DNA from 3 places in the Enterobacter cloacae complex sp. HYC003_NIDB genome. Region 3 is predicted to be linked to each of the others. Evidence: predicted binding sites of a transcription regulator. Region 3 holds the regulator's gene; each other region holds the start of a gene.
What was found. Region 3 encodes CRP, which controls carbon source genes, mostly activating them, when cyclic AMP is high. Its sites were predicted from a motif close to ATGTGANNNNNNTCACAT; they were not measured.

Region 1 (5,609 bases), 1.2 Mb from region 3:
AAGTTCGTCCACACTCTATTCATGCGTTAATGGGTGAAAACGGTGCGGGTAAATCAACATTATTAAAATGCCTCTTTGGGATCTATCAAAAAGATTCTGGCAGCATTCTTTTTCAGGGAAAAGAGATCGACTTCCATTCAGCGAAAGAAGCGCTGGAGAACGGTATCTCGATGGTACACCAGGAATTAAACCTGGTTCTGCAACGTTCAGTTATGGATAATATGTGGTTGGGTCGTTATCCAACCAAAGGTGTCTTTGTCGATCAGGATAAAATGTATCGCGACACCAAAGCCATTTTTGATGAGCTGGATATTGATATCGACCCGCGCGCACGCGTCGGGACATTATCCGTTTCCCAGATGCAGATGATCGAAATTGCCAAAGCGTTCTCCTATGATGCGAAAATCGTGATCATGGATGAACCGACATCGTCATTAACGGAAAAAGAGGTTAACCACCTTTTTACCATTATTCGTAAGCTGAAAGATCGCGGCTGCGGCATTGTCTATATCTCACATAAAATGGAAGAGATCTTCCAGCTGTGCGATGAAATCACCATCCTGCGCGACGGCCAGTGGATCGCCACCCAGCCGCTGGAAGGGCTGGATATGGACAAGATCATCGCCATGATGGTTGGCCGTTCTCTGAACCAGCGCTTCCCGGATAAAGAAAACAAGCCAGGCGAAGTGATTCTGGAGGTGCGTAACCTGACCTCGCTGCGTCAGCCGTCTATCCGCGATGTCTCTTTCGATCTGCACAAGGGGGAGATCCTTGGCATCGCAGGGCTGGTGGGCGCTAAGCGCACCGATATCGTGGAAACCCTGTTTGGTATCCGTGAGAAAGCCGAAGGCACCATTACGCTGCACGGTAAGAAGATCAACAACCACAACGCCAACGAAGCCATTAATAATGGCTTTGCGCTGGTGACGGAAGAGCGTCGTTCCACCGGTATTTACGCTTATCTGGATATTAACTTTAACTCGTTAATTTCTAATATTCGCAATTACAAAAATAAAGTCGGGCTGCTGGATAATTCCCGCATGAAGAGCGATACCCAGTGGGTGATTGACTCCATGCGCGTGAAAACGCCGGGCCACCGCACGCAAATTGGCTCACTCTCGGGAGGGAACCAGCAGAAAGTCATTATTGGTCGCTGGCTATTAACCCAGCCTGAAATTCTGATGCTGGATGAACCTACGCGCGGTATCGACGTGGGTGCAAAATTTGAGATTTACCAGCTGATCGCCGAGCTGGCGAAAAAAGATAAAGGGATCATTATTATTTCTTCCGAAATGCCGGAATTGTTAGGGATCACAGACCGTATTCTGGTTATGAGCAATGGTCTCGTTGCCGGTATTGTTGAAACCAAAACGACAACGCAAAACGAAATTTTGCGTCTTGCGTCTTTGCACCTTTAAGATCAGGGGCTCCTCATGAGTGCGTTAAATAAAAAAAGTTTTCTCACTTATCTGAAAGAAGGCGGTATTTACGTTGTTCTTTTAGTCTTGCTGGCGATTATTATTTTCCAGGACCCTACGTTCTTAAGTCTGCTGAACTTGAGTAACATTCTGACCCAGTCTTCCGTACGTATTATTATCGCGCTTGGCGTGGCGGGGCTTATCGTTACCCAAGGGACTGACCTTTCGGCAGGGCGCCAGGTGGGTCTGGCGGCGGTCATTGCGGCAACCCTGTTGCAGTCGATGGAAAACGCCAACAAGGTGTTCCCGGAGATGGCGACCATGCCGATTTTCGTGGTGATCCTGATCGTGTGCGCCATCGGCGCGGTAATTGGCCTGATTAACGGCATCATCATTGCTTACCTGAACGTGACGCCATTCATCACCACGCTTGGCACGATGATCATCGTTTATGGTATCAACTCCCTGTACTACGATTTCGTCGGCGCGTCTCCAATCTCTGGCTTCGACAGCGGCTTCTCGACCTTCACGCAGGGGTTTGTTGCGCTGGGCAGCTTCCGTCTCTCCTACATCACCTTCTATGCGCTGATTGCGGTGGCGTTCGTCTGGATCCTGTGGAACAAAACCCGCTTCGGTAAAAACATCTTTGCTATCGGCGGTAACCCTGAAGCGGCGAAAGTGTCCGGGGTCAACGTGGCTCTGAACCTGCTGATGATTTACGCCCTGTCCGGGGTCTTCTACGCCTTCGGCGGGATGCTGGAAGCGGGCCGTATCGGCTCTGCAACCAACAACCTCGGCTTTATGTACGAACTGGATGCGATTGCAGCCTGCGTGGTTGGCGGCGTCTCCTTCAGCGGCGGCGTGGGTACCGTGCTGGGCGTGGTGACCGGTGTGATCATCTTCACCGTTATCAACTACGGCCTGACCTACATCGGCGTGAACCCCTACTGGCAGTACATCATCAAGGGCGCCATCATCATCTTCGCGGTTGCGCTGGATTCACTGAAGTACGCGCGTAAGAAGTAAGATCTTCAGAATGAAAAGGCCCGCTCACGTAGCGGGCCTTTTTTTGCCTGGTGGCGCGACGCTTACCGGGCCTACAAAATCGCGATCGTAGGTCGGGTAAGGCGAAGCCGCCACCCGACAAAAGTTATTACTTCTTCTGAATTTCCAGCAACTGCTCTGGCGTTACCGCCGGGTAACCCTGTGCATTCTCCGGCACTTCGTGCATCGTTGGGATCGGCACCAGCGGGCCTAAAAAGCGCGGTTCACGTTTGAATAAGTACAGGTCAGCCAGCGCGCCAAAACGAGCGCCAAACTCACGTACGCGCACGCTCAGCATATCCTTTGGCGATGGCACCGCATAACACTGCGCCTGAATGCCCATATGCAGGGCGATAAACAGCGCCCGCTCGCAGTGGAAACGCTGGGTAATGATGATGAAATCATTGGTGTCGAACACCTTGCGGGTACGCACGATGGAATCAAGCGTGCGGAATCCGGCGTAGTCGAGCACGATATCGGCCGGGTCGACGCCTGCGGCAATCAGATCTTTGCGCATCGTCACCGGCTCGTTATAGCTTTGCAGCGCGTTATCGCCGCTCAGCAGCAGATAGTTCACCTTGCCGCTGTTATAGGCGTTCAGCGCGCCCTGAATACGATACCGGTAATACTGATTTATGACGCCAGTGCGGTAATACTTGGCGGTGCCAAGCACCACACCAACCTGACGGTAGGGGAGATCCTGTAGGTCATCAAAAATGTAGGGGGCTGTTTTCCAGCTCATCCAGCGGTCGAGACCCAGCACGATCAACAGCAGTATGCCGACCAGGACAGACAGGCTGTAAAACACGCGCTTTAACATGCAGATGGCTCGTACCGATGATGAAATTTCCCTCAGGCTACTGTACCCGCCTGGTTAGCGCAAGAAACAGCGATTCAACTGAGGGGTTTTTCGTCAGACTGGCGGGCAACTCTGCCCGCCGAACAGATTATGCCAGCAGCACGCGGTCGATGGTTGAACAGCCCAGCGCTTTCAGCGTGGCTGCGGTCGCGTCCCACTGGATCAGCGGCGCATCGGCCTTTTCAGCCAGGATTGCGCGCTGAATATCCGGGTAGTCATACCCGTTCAGGCTAAGCAGGTTCAGGGCACCCTGGAGCGGAGGCAGCGTCGGGTTAAATGCGGCGTTCTCTGCATAGCTGCCGGTGAAGATGCGGCCGTCGCGGCACTGAAGGGCGACGCCGCTTGGAGATTTGCTGTATGGCGTGTGGCTTTTATTGGCGGCGGCAATGGCCGCTTCGCTCAGCTCATCTCCCGAGAGCGCATAACCGTGGTCCTGCTCGTCCATCAGCAGGGTTTTGATCTCAAGATCTTTCGGGCCGAAAGCATCCGGCAGGTAATCACCCAGCGTATGCGGTGCGCGTCCCGGCAGGTTGATACGCAGTTCAAGACCGCTGTTCAGCTCATTCATAAACTGGCGGCAGTGGCCGCAAGGGGTATAGTTGACGGTGATGGCGCGCAGGGCTTTTTCGCCGCGCAGCCAGGCGTGACTGATGGCGCTCTGCTCCGCGTGGACGGTTTGCTGCATGGTCGCACCGATGAACTCCATGTTTCCGCCGAAGTACCAGGTTCCGCTCACGCCGCGCGCAATTGCGCCTACGTTAAAATGGGAAAGGTCAGCGCGGGCGCAGGCAGCCGCAAGGGGCAGCAGGGCGAAAGCCAGCGCGTCTTCGTCCAGCCCCGTTGCCTGTTTAAGGGCCGTGACCTGATCTGCCGTCAGCAGGGCGGGGAAATGCGCATCCGCCAGAACCGGAGCCAGGGCTGATTGCAAATTCTCTGCAAGCTGAGAGAAAGCAGCTTGAAAACGTGGATGCATGACGTTGCCTCATCAAGGTTAATGGATCGGTAGTGTACGGAGCCGTACGGCCTTTATATGTGATCCAAATCTCATTATGTGTGCAACTTATGAAATGAAAATGAAATTTGCGCGACGCATCGCAAATTTTAGCCCATGACTGCCAGAATAATCGGGAAGATAAACGGCGCGACCAGGGAAGTGATAATCCCGCAGATCACCAGCGCCAGCGAGCTGAATGCCCCTTCCTGATAATCCAGTTCCGCGCAGCGTGCGGTGCCCAGCGCGTGCGAGGCGGTACCCATCGCCAGACCGCGTGCCGCTTTGGTCCGAATTTTCATGATATTCAGCAGCGTATGACCAAACACCGCGCCCAGGATACCGACGAAAATCACGCACACGGCGCTGATGGCCGGAATGCCCCCGATGCTGCCGCCCACGGCCATGGCAATCGGCGTGGTGACGGATTTAGGCAGGATAGAGGCGGCGATCTGCGGCGACGCGCCCATCAATAAGGCCACCGAGGTACCGGTGATCATCGCAACAAGGCTACCCACAAAGCAGATGGTAATGATGGATTTCCAGCGCGCGCGGATCTGATGCAGTTGCTCATATAAAGGAAACGCCAGCGCCACCACGGCAGGCTGCAACAAATCGTTGAGGATCTTGCTCCCGGCGAAGTAACGCTCATAAGGAATGCCGGTGAGCAGCAGAAAAGGAATAATCACCACCATGGCGACCAGCAGCGGGTTGAGCAACGGCATTTTGAAACGCACCGCAAGCTTACGCGCAGCAAAGAACACCACCAGGGTTAACGGCAGGGACCACCAGATATTCGCCATCATTTTTTTGTTCTCTCCCCGACGACCTTGCGTTCGCCATGCACAATGTGTGAACTCCAGCTGACGACCAGGAATACCACCAGCGTACTGATGGCGCAGGAGACCACAATCGGGCCGAACTGCGCTTTAAGCACATCGTAATACTGCATCACCCCAACGCCGATAGGCACAAAAAGCAGGGCCATATAGCGAATGAGAACGAAGCACCCCGGATTAACCCATTTCGCGGGCAGCACCTGTAATGCCAGTAGCACAAACAGGATCAGCATGCCGATAATGCTGCCGGGTATCGTAATCGGCAGCAGCGAAGCGATAAAAATGCCGGCGTACAGGCAGGCATAAATGAGGACGAAGGCGCGAAGGTATTGCCAGATAGTATTCAGTGATTTGCTCATGGTGAAAGTCCTTGCTGAGACGTATTCATCATACAATTAAACCTGAAAATGTGCCACGGATCACATCATGAATTTTGGGCATACCAGACATTCCGCAAT
Region 2 (5,609 bases), 1.5 Mb from region 3:
CCGCCATTAAATAATGCGGTGCTGAAAACTCAGCACCGCTTTTCTGTTAATTCTGGGTATCGAGCGTCGACAGCTCTTTATCAATGAAGTACAGACCTTCCCCGGATTTACCTGCCAGAGATAATTTATCCAGCACGGATTTAAACAGCTTCTCTTCTTCGTGCTGTTCAGCCACATACCACTGAAGGAAATTAAAGGTTGGATAATCCTGGCTGGTCATGGCGGCATGAGCCAGTTCATTAATTTTCTGGGTGATCAGCTGTTCATGCTCATAGGTGGCGCGGAACAGTTCATCAAGAGAGCCGTATTCGGCAAAAGGCGATGCCACGTTATCAATGCGCGGCAGGCTGCCGGTGTCCGTCAGGTAATCAAACAGACGCTGCATGTGCGTCATCTCTTCCTGGGCATGACGACGCAGGAAGGCGGCCGCCCCTTCAAAGCTGTGATAGCTGCACCAGGCGCTCATCTGCTGATAAAGCAGGGAAGAAAAAAGCTCAAGATTCATTTGCGCATTGAGCTTGTCGATCATTTCAGTTTTTAACATGGTGCAGCTCCGGTTTATTAATTCTGGTTCACGATGAGCGACACTATAATTTGTTATTTAATTATTTGCAAAAAGTAAAATAAATATTTCCTTATTAAAAATACGAATGGGAATAAAACGCATTGCCGTCATTTATATTTATTAATGAGAATTGTTTTAGTTCTTATTAAATAAACTGCCAGCGTGACTGGCAGTAGCGGTTAATACCACGGATTCTGGCTGGAAGAGGTAACAGCATATCCCTGACATTTATACTGAATGGTCACACTTTCGTTCAGACAGAGTGAACCGCTGATCAGGGTGCAGGTTTTAATTGGCTGCCCGTAGGCTGACGCAGTGGCGTAGCCCATATGTTGACAGGCTTTGGTTGCCGTACCGTTATTAACATACTCATCAGACCAGGCGTTTTGCAGCATGGCCTGGCCATAGTCGAGGCGCACAATTCCGTTTGGGGCATCCGTACTGCTGACTTCTGCCTGACGGTTGATACTGCACCCGGCGAGCAACAGGATCGTTCCGGCTATGATTACACGTTTCATGGTTCACTCTGCGTGACGGGAAATACGCCATTGTAACCAACGCGATGGTACGCAATGGCTGGAATAGCCGGAGGATCTGCCCTCTCACTGTGCAACGAGCCGGGCCACCGCGCGAAATTGTGAGCGCATCTTTGTTTTTTAAAACAATCTTTCACTTAATTTGAAAGTGCGTTTGTTTGATAGTAAGGTTAAGTTGAAAAGGTATCCACAGCGGGATCGCCCGCCATGCATTCAGGAGAGACAAGATGAAAATTGCACTGATGATGGAAAACAGCCAGGCCGCTAAGAATCCCATCATCCTTAATGAGCTGAAAGCCGTTGCTGATGAGAAAGGTTTTCCGGTCTATAACGTCGGTATGAGTGATGAGAACGATCATCATCTCACCTATATTCACCTGGGCATCATGGCGAGCATTCTGCTTAACGCTAAAGCCGTTGATTTTGTTGTTACCGGCTGCGGTACCGGGCAGGGCGCGCTGATGTCTCTGAACATCCATCCGGGTGTGATTTGCGGTTACTGCATCGATCCTGCGGATGCTTTCCTGTTTGCGCAAATCAACAACGGTAACGCGCTTTCTCTGCCGTTTGCGAAGGGCTTCGGCTGGGGGGCAGAACTGAACGTACGCTTTATCTTTGAGAAAGCGTTTACCGGACGCAATGGCGAAGGCTATCCACCAGAGCGTAAAGAGCCGCAGGTGCGTAACGCCGGGATCCTGAACCAGGTGAAAGCGGCGGTGGTGAAAGAAAACTATCTGGATACCCTGCGAGCAATCGATCCTGAGCTGGTTAAAACCGCCGTATCAGGCCAGCGCTTCCAGCAGTGCTTCTTCGAGAACTGCCAGGACAAAGAGATTGAAGCCTTCGTGCGCGGTATTGTTGGCTGATTTACTTTGCCGGGCGGTGCGTTGCCTGCCCGGCAGATAGCGTTACTTTTTCGATGAGACCGCGCTGCCCGCATCTTGAGTCAGACGCAGCGTGTCAACCATTCCCACCAGGCAGATCAGCGCGATTGCCACAAATGCCAGCCGGAAGCTCATTCCTGGCATACCGGCAATCCCCATCGCCTCACTGACTTTTTCCCCGATACGAATACCAATCGCCCCGAGCGTGATCCCAAGCCCCACGGCAAGCTGCGTTGCGGTTGAAAACAGAGTATTGGCATAGCTCATCTGCACCGATGGCACATCCGCAAAAGCCAACGTACTGATGGCTGTAAACTGAATCGAACGGAAAACGCCGCCCAGATAAAGGATCAGCATGATGAGCCACGCGGGCGTCTGCGGCGTAAGAAACGCGCAGGCCAGCAACGCCAGGACATTCAACGCACCGTTAATCAGCAACAGCCGCTTAAACCCCAGGCTGCGGATAAGCGGCGTCGTCGCCGGTTTAATGGTGAGATTGCCAACGAAAACCGCCAGCACCAGCAGGCCAGAATGGAACGCGTCCATGCCAAAGCCGACCTGGAACATCAGCGGTAACAGGAACGGAACCGCGCTGATGGAGGCGCGAAACAGCGATCCGCCGTACAGGGTGACGCGAAACGTCGGCACCTGCATCGCATCGAGCCTGATCATCGGCCAGGTTGCCCGCTTAAAGTGACGCAGCGCCAGGCTTAAGGCGACGACACCGACGATAAACAGCGTGGCGGTTAATCCTGTTCGCAGAGGCTCTGCGCCCATCAACTCCATCGCATAAACCAGGCTCACCATGGCAAGGGTGGTGACAACAAAACCCGGTAAATCAAACGGTCGGCGCGTATCTTCATGCAGGTCCGGAATGATGCGCAGTGCCAGCAAAATGGCGATTATCCCCAGCGGCACGTTAATAAAGAAGATCCAGCGCCAGTCGGCATAGCTGGTAATGAACCCACCCAGCGGCGGGCCGATGATCGGCGCGACCAGCGCAGGCCACGTCAGGGTGGCGATTGCCGTGATGAGCTGATGTTTTGGCGTGGTGCGTAGCACGGCCAGGCGACCTACGGGCACCATCAGCGCGCCACCCATGCCCTGGAGGACGCGCATCGCAACGAACTGATCGAGCGTGGTGGACAGGCCGCAAAATACCGAGGCCAGCGTGAAGATCGCCAGCGCGAGGGCAAACACTTTTCGCGCGCCGAAGCGGTCGGCGATCCAGCCGCTGGCGGGGATCAGTACGGCCAGGGTGATCAGATAGGCGCTGATGCCGATATTCAGATCCACCGCCTGGTCGCCGAAGCTTTTTGCCATATCCGGCAACGCGGTGGCGATCACCGTCCCATCCAGAAACTCCATAAAGAAAGCACCGGCCACCAGCAGCGCCGCAGGCGATAATCCACGGCTCTCTTTGCCGGATACGTTTTCACTCATTCTCTTCCTGCCCGCTCAAAAAATTTTATAAACATTTACTGGAATTTATAAGCCTGTAACGTGCGGATTTATCATGGCTTTTTTTAACAAACCAGCAGCACTGAGGGTTTAATAACCGTGATGCAGGTCACAAAATGGTTGATTTTTGTGATGGTGGTCATATTATAAGCGTATTGACAATAACACCTGCATAACACGTTACTGGAGCAACATAATGAAACTGCGCAAAATCCTGAAAAGCATGTGGGCAAACTACTGCACAACGTTTAAAGACGTCCCACCGGGTGCGATGTTCTGATAAAAAAACCTGCTTCGGCAGGTTTTTTTATGTCTGCGGACGACGAGAGGGAGATGGAAGGGCGTCTGTTTTGCTACTATGGCGGCCTTTGAATAAGGAGAACCCCATGTCACAAAACCTGAGCGCCGATCAGGAACTGGTATCTGACGTCGTCGCCTGCCAGCTGGTTATCAAACAAATCCTTGATGTGATTGACGTTATCGCGCCGGTTGAGGTACGCGAAAAGATGTCGACCCAGCTGAAAAACATCGATTTCACCAACCATCCTGCTGCGGCGGACCCGGTTACGCTCCGCGCGATCCAGAAAGCGATTGCGCTGATTGAACTCCGCTTCACACCGCAGGGTGAGTCACACTAAAATAAACCGATGTTTTAAAATTAGAAACTCTTTTCTGCTTTTACGTCGAAGGGCGACAGAGCCTGTCGCCCGCAGAAGGATCAGAAGAACGTCTGCACCAGCAGATAGCTCACCACGCAGGCACAGCTGACGCCAATCAGCCCCGGCAGAATAAAGCTGTGGTTGATGATGAATTTACCGATGCGGGTGGTGCCGGAGCGATCGAACCCGATACAGGCCAGATCGCTCGGATAGGTGGGCAGCACAAAGTAGCCGTAGGATGCCGGGAAGAAGGCCACCAGCATTTTCGGATCGATGCCCAGCATCAACCCCATCGGGGCGACCGCGGTCAAGGCCGCAGCCTGGCTGTTGACCAGTTTTGATACCAGGAACAGCACGATGGCATACGTCCAGGGATGACTTTTCACCACCCCCTCCAGCGCCATTTTCAGCTCGTCGAGATGCGCCTGAAAAAAGGTATCGCTCATCCACGCCACGCCAAACACCGAGAAAATCGCGACCATCCCCGCCTTAAATACCGCCCCGTTTGAAATGGCCGACGCATTCACCTTGCAGGTCATCAGCATGATGGCCCCGGCGATCAGCATCATCATTTGAATGACAAGGTTCATCGACAGGGCTGTCATTTTCCCTTTGATCTCAAACGCCGGACGCAGCTCGGGCAGCGCACCCAGCAGGACCACTATGGCAATCCCGGCGAAGAAGATCCACGTGGACCAGTAGGCCTGTTTCGGGAAACGTTGATCCATCAACGTCTCCGTTCCTCCATAGATAAACTCCCGCTGTTTCGGATCTTTCAGCTTTTCCTGAAATTCAGGATCGTCTGCGAGGTTTTTCCCGCGACGCAAGCTCCACAGCGCCGCAATGGCGACGCCAGACAGTGAGGCCGGTACGGAGACCGCAAGAATTTCGAGGATCCCCCACGCGTGGCCGATACCGTGCTGCGCACCCAGAATCGAGACCAGCGAAACGACGGCCACGGAAACGGGGGAGGCGGTGATCGCCATCTGAGATGCCACCGAGGCCACCGCCATCGGCCGTTCCGGGCGTATGCCTTTTTTCAGGGCGATATCCGCGATAATGGGAAACATGGTGTAGACGACGTGCCCGGTCCCGCACAGGAAGGTCAACATCCAGGTGGTAAACGGTGCGAGAAGGGTGATGTGCTGGGGATGTTTACGCAGCAGGCGCTCTGCAAACTGCATCATTACATTCAGGCCACCGGCGGTCTGTAGCGTGGCCGCACAGCCGATGACGGCGAGGATCGTGAGCATCACGTCAACCGGCGGTTTACCGGGTTGCAGACCAAAGACAAAACTCAAAACAAACAGGCCGATGCCGCTTATCAGCCCCAGGCCCATCCCGCCGAAGCGGGTGCCTATCAGCAGGCAGAGAATAATGACAATAAACTCAATGGTGATCATGATGCTCCCTCGTTAATGAATGTAATTAAACAAATCATTACACGATGTATGGTTATTCATTGGGAGCAAGATCTGATTTGTTAAATGTCAGCAAAAGCAGG
Region 3 (5,609 bases):
CGGCTAATACGCGGTTCGTTTTAACCGGCGCGTTAACCAAATCCCGTGATGCGGGCGCTGACGCCATGCCACCGACGAAATGGTGTGCATGGTGTTCAGGTGCCCGAGAACGCGCTGTAAATGCTGCTCAAGGGTGCTCATCGGCCCGTGGGTCAGCGTCTCCGGCGCTTCCAGAATGTTCGAATCCCCTGACTCGCCCGGCGCGTCATACTCCAGACGCTGCTGACAGCGCTGCAACGCAATTTCACACGACTGCAAATAGCGCTGCGCCAGATCCGTCGTCAGCATCGTGTGCTCCCGCGCCAGCGTCGTCATGGCATTGATGTGCTCGACGATAAACTGGCTGTGCGTGACCCACAGCTTCATGTCAGCCAGATAGTGCGCGTTAAAGCCCGGCTCCTGCATGGCCTGGTTAAGGGAGTTGAACAGGGCGTTATGCGCCTGGTTGACCTTCATGCGCTCGTAGGCCAGCGGAGAGGGCTGCGGGTCATCGCTCAGAATAAGACGAATGGCCTGCTGGTCAGCTTCGAGCGCGTCGTGGGCGTTCTGCCTGAGCAGCCCGCTTTGCCACTGCGGCCACAGCCAGACCATGCCGCCAAAGGCGATCAGGCAGCCAATTAGCGTATCGACCAGCCGGGCAATAATAAACTGTTCCCCGTTAAGCGTGAGCAGTTGCAGGGTATACACCGCCGTCACCGTAAAGCCCACCATCGCCCAGCCGTAGTTTTTGCGGATGATCAGGTAGCTCACCAGCGTGATTGCCAGCATACCGGCCAGGGTATAGCCTTCCGGCACGTGGAAGTGCAGCGTCACGCCCGCGATAATCAGCCCCGCCATCGTACCGCCCGCCCGATGCAGAATGCGCACCCGCGTGGCGCCATAGCCGTTCTGGGTGACAAACAGCACGGTCATTAAGATCCAGTAGGGTTTCGGCAGGTGCAGGGCCATTCCCATCAGGCTGGCGATGCTCAGCATCACACTGATCCGCGCGGCATTGCGCAGGGCGGAAGATTTCAGTGATAGATAGCTTTTGAGCGCGGGCAGCAGCGGCAGCCGTTTTTGCTTATCGGCCATCAGGTCCCGGGCATAAAGCGGGCGCTGGGTGCGTAACACCCGGGCGATGCGGCTGAAATGCCAGGCAGCAAATTGCCCGACCGGGTTATCCGCGTGCTGACGCGCAATCTTTTCCAGCGCGCCGAGCTGTTTGTCCATGTTAAAGCGCGTCGGGTAGCGGTGATAGAGGATATCGTCAGCCAGCACCCGCAGGCGGGCCGCGACGGTCTGCGCGTTCCAGCGGATCACCGCTTCCGCATGGCTGCGCTCCACCAGCTTTTGCACCTCTTCCGGATTATGAAGGCTGACGGAGATATGCTCCTGCAAATCCAGCCCGACCTGGAAGGTTCGCAGCAGCCGCTTGTATTCATGATTTTTGTTGGCGGCAAGCATGTGCAACTGCTGATAGCACTGGCTGATCAGATCCACCACTTTTTGCTGGCGCGCCAGCAGCGGCGGCAGGGATTTTTCCGGGTCGGTATGTTGAGTGAGCAGGGTGTATTTTGCTTCGCAGTATTCAGCAAGCTGCACGTAGAGCAGGCTCAGGGATTCGCGCAGCGGCTGTTCCCGCCACAGCCAGAACCAGAACCAGTTAAACAGCCCGTACCACAGCGTGCCGAGGGCGTAGATCAGCAATGGCTCCCACACCGGCATATTGCCCGCAAGGCTTAAGGTGAAGATGGCGGCAATCAGCGACGCGGGAAGCAGCCGGGCGTGCAGCGAGCTGATTTCGGCGGTGACGCCGAGCGTCATCGCCAGCACGGTCAGGATCAACGGCAGAGGAATGTCGCGGGCCAGTAAGAGTTGTACGGCAAGGCTACAGCCGGCAAACAGGCTGCCGCCAATAATCAGACGTTTAAAAAAGCGTTTATGCGGTGTATCCAGACCGGCAATGTTGCAGCAGGCGGGCACGAGGGAAAACAGCAGGCCTTGCTGAAGATGTCCGAGGATCAGGCCCACGGCCACGGGAAGACACAACACCAGCGTTTGTCGTAGTGCGTAGTTAACTTCCGGGTGATAGATCAGCCTGCGCCACATGAGGAGTAGAGACAAAAACGGCGTGCCACCCTGCGGCGGCACGCCGTTTGACCGAAATTAACGGGTTCCGTAGACCACGATAGTTTTACCGTGGGCAGAGATCAGGTTCTGGTCTTCCAGCATCTTCAGGATACGGCCCACTGTTTCACGGGAGCAGCCGACGATCTGACCGATTTCCTGACGGGTAATTTTAATTTGCATACCGTCAGGGTGGGTCATGGCGTCTGGCTGTTTCGCCAGGTTCAACAGCGTCTGCGCGATACGACCGGTCACGTCCAGGAAGGCGAGGTTACCCACCTTCTCAGAGGTCACTTGCAGACGGCGTGCCATCTGGGAAGAAAGACGCATCAGGATGTCAGGGTTGACCTGAATCAGCTGACGGAATTTCTTGTAAGAAATTTCAGCCACTTCACATGCTGTTTTTGCACGAACCCAGGCGCTACGTTCCTGGCCTTCTTCAAACAGGCCCAGTTCACCGATAAAATCGCCCTGGTTCAGATAAGAAAGGATCATCTCTTTCCCTTCTTCATCTTTGATCAGCACGGCCACCGAGCCTTTAACGATGTAATACAACGTTTCCGCTTTTTCACCCTGGTGAATCAGCGTGCTCTTTGATGGGTACTTATGAATGTGGCAATGAGACAAGAACCATTCGAGAGTCGGGTCTGTTTGCGGTTTGCCAAGCACCATGCGCTGTTATCCTCTGTTATAAGCTGTCACCAGAGTCATAAGATGCATCCGGACTCTGGGGTTGCAATCGAATTCTTACCCATACCTGGGAAGTCGGCTGTCGTAACGTTTCGCAGCCAGTAAAGTTTGATGTCCTCTGCATACATGTGTAACGTCAATGTATTACTGTAGCATCCAGAGTGTTTTAGCATAGCTTTCGCCGCGTGTCTCCTGGTGTCTCGCTTCAGCATGACGCAGGTCGCCTTCCGTTGCGAGAAATGTAACGTACACGTAATCTGTCATAAAAAATGCAACGTTGGAGTGAGTGAATATGCAAGCGCGTGTGAAATGGGTTGAAGGGTTAACGTTCCTGGGCGAGTCTGCTTCCGGGCACCAGGTTTTGATGGATGGCAACTCCGGCGATAAAGCGCCAAGCCCGATGGAAATGGTGCTGATGGCGGCGGGCGGATGCAGCGCGATCGACGTGGTGTCGATCCTGCAAAAAGGCCGTCATGACGTGACCGATTGTGAAGTGAAGCTGACGTCAGAACGTCGCGAAGAGGCGCCACGCCTGTTTACGCATATTAATCTGCACTTTATCGTCACCGGCAAAGAACTGAAGGATGCGGCGGTCTCGCGTGCGGTTGACCTGTCTGCGGAGAAATACTGCTCTGTGGCGCTAATGCTGGAGAAAGCGGTAAAAATCACCCATTCTTATGAAGTGATCGCGGCTTAATTTTTTGGCGGGTGGCGCTTCGCTGACCCGCCCTACAAAAGCACGCCCGTAGGCCCGGTAAGCGCAGCGCCACCGGGCAAAACAATTCACGCGATCTGCTTTCCTTCCATCAGCCGCTGCACCAGCGGTGTCATGATCAGCTCCATTGCCAGCCCCATTTTTCCGCCCGGTACCACTAACGTATTCATGTGCGAAATAAACGAACCCTGTAGCATCGCCAGCAGCCAGGGGTAATCAATGCCTTCCAGGTTGCGGAAGTGGATCACCACAAAGCTCTCGTCCAGGGAAGGGATGCTTTTTGCAGCGAACGGGTTGGAGGTGTCCACGGTGGGGACGCGCTGGAAGTTAATGTGGGTTCGGGAGAACTGCGGCGTCAGGAAGTTGATGTAATCTTCCATGGAGCGCACCACCGAGTCCATGACCGCCTCTCGCGAATGGCCGCGCTCGCTCATGTCACGCGTCAGCTTCTGGATCCACTCAAGGTTAACAATCGGCACCACCCCCACCAGCAAATCCACGTGGCGCGCCACATCGTGCTGAGGCGTCACCACGCCGCCGTGCAATCCTTCGTAAAACAGCACGTCAGTCGGTTCCGGCAGCGGCTGCCAGGGCGTGAACGTGCCGGGGACCTGGTTCCAGGGCACGGCTTCATCGTAGGTGTGGAGATACTTGCGGGACTGCCCGGTACCGCTTTGCCCGTATTCACGGAAGGTTTGCTCCAGCAGGCCGAAGTCATTCGCCTCCGGGCCGAAGTAGCTGATGTGTTTACCCAGATCGCGCGCCTTGCGGATGGCCATATCCATCTCCGGGCGCGTGTAGCGGTGAAAGCTGTCGCCTTCTACCTCTGCCGCCCGTAAGTTAAGCTGGGCGAAGATCTTGCGGAAGGCGAGGCTGGTGGTAGTGGTTCCCGCCCCACTCGAACCCGTAATGGCAATAACCGGATGTCTGGCAGACATAGCAACTCCCTGACTGGAAAAGTGTAAAGATCAGCCGTGAAACGCGTTGTGTGGCATGATATTGACCGTCTCATGCAGTTCGGACCATACCAGCACCACGTCGCCGCTTTTAAGCTGGCGCTTAACATCGTTGACCTTTTGTTCAAGCGAACGTTCATGTTCACCATAATCGGTGCCTTCGCGCAAGACAAAGCTTTCAATCAGATTATCGAGCGTGTCGGGAGAGAGATCCTGCCAGGGAATAATCATTATTTACCGTCCAGATAAGCCGTTAACCAGTCGGGAATACGCGTCTCAAGCCACATTTTTGGCCGACGCAGCGTGCCGCCGACAAAGCCGACGTGTCCGCCGAATTGGGTGAGCTGATACTCCACGTTGGCCGGCAGATGATCGGGCGCCGGAATCGAGTGGTGATCCATAAACGGATCATCTTTGGCGTGGATAATCAGCGTAGGTTTCGTGATTTGGTTCAGTAAAGGCATGGCGCTGCACTGACGGTAATAGTCAATCGCATCGGCAAAGCCGTGAATTTTCGAGGTGATCAAATCATCAAACTCGCGCAGGCGCTTCACGCGTTTGAGCTGTTGCAGCGTTACAGGCAGCGTATCCGGATAGGCCTTCAGCTTGCGCGCGGCGTTGGCTTTCAGCAGGTTGAGCAGGTAGCGCTGGTACACTCGCGAAAACCCCTTTTCCATATGATAGCTGCACTGCTCCAGCATAAAGGGCGCAGAGACGATCACCGCCGCATCCAGCGGTACGGCGTCGCTCTCCTTCGCCAGCAGGCAGGCCAGCATATTGCCGCCCAGCGAATACCCCACCGCTGCCGTTGGCGCCTCGCCGAAATTGTCTCTTAGCCAGCGCAGGAACCAGGTACCGTCCTCGGTTTCACCCGAGTGATAAATACGTTTCTGACGATTAGGCTCGCCGCTGCATCCGCGAAAATGCATCACTACCCCAAGCCAGCCGCGGGCTTTCGCCGCCTCAATGAGACCGTGTGCGTAAGGGCTGTGCAGGCTGCCTTCCAGACCGTGAAACACCACCAGACGGGGTTTATGTCTGGCCCGATCCGGATCTTCGCTCCAGGCGAGATCCAAAAAGTCGCCATCCGGCAAATCCAGGCGCTGCCAGTGCGGGGTAAACTGTACCTTGCGGCGGAT

Region 1: cdd (cytidine deaminase) is a predicted target of CRP. The motif match lies at 4,352-4,369, and genes of this name have one in related genera.
Region 2: azuC (stress response protein AzuC) is a predicted target of CRP. The motif match lies at 3,574-3,591, and genes of this name have one in related genera.

The regions. Positions count from the first base shown of each region.
Region 1 covers NZ_CP114220.1:1,628,099-1,633,707, forward strand. Annotated here, with positions in the region: gene mglA (galactose/methyl galactoside ABC transporter ATP-binding protein MglA) at 1-1,418, shown strand, start outside; gene mglC (galactose/methyl galactoside ABC transporter permease MglC) at 1,434-2,444, shown strand; gene sanA (outer membrane permeability protein SanA) at 2,572-3,282, opposite strand; gene cdd (cytidine deaminase) at 3,410-4,294, opposite strand; gene O1722_RS07710 (CidB/LrgB family autolysis modulator) at 4,423-5,118, opposite strand; gene O1722_RS07715 (CidA/LrgA family protein) at 5,115-5,510, opposite strand.
Region 2 covers NZ_CP114220.1:1,933,178-1,938,786, forward strand. Annotated here, with positions in the region: gene O1722_RS09065 (YecH family metal-binding protein) at 1-10, shown strand, start outside; gene ftnA (non-heme ferritin) at 47-544, opposite strand; gene yecR (YecR family lipoprotein) at 745-1,083, opposite strand; gene O1722_RS09080 (RpiB/LacA/LacB family sugar-phosphate isomerase) at 1,329-1,967, shown strand; gene O1722_RS09085 (MFS transporter) at 2,010-3,428, opposite strand; gene azuC (stress response protein AzuC) at 3,643-3,726, shown strand; gene O1722_RS09095 (DUF2766 family protein) at 3,833-4,084, shown strand; gene O1722_RS09100 (anaerobic C4-dicarboxylate transporter) at 4,165-5,508, opposite strand.
Region 3 covers NZ_CP114220.1:403,777-409,385, forward strand. Annotated here, with positions in the region: gene argD (bifunctional acetylornithine/succinyldiaminopimelate transaminase) at 1-7, shown strand, start outside; gene O1722_RS01810 (YccS/YhfK family putative transporter) at 4-2,091, opposite strand; gene crp (cAMP-activated global transcriptional regulator CRP) at 2,149-2,781, opposite strand; gene O1722_RS01820 (OsmC family protein) at 3,092-3,496, shown strand; gene O1722_RS01825 (phosphoribulokinase) at 3,583-4,452, opposite strand; gene O1722_RS01830 (YheU family protein) at 4,483-4,701, opposite strand; gene O1722_RS01835 (hydrolase) at 4,701-5,609, opposite strand, start outside.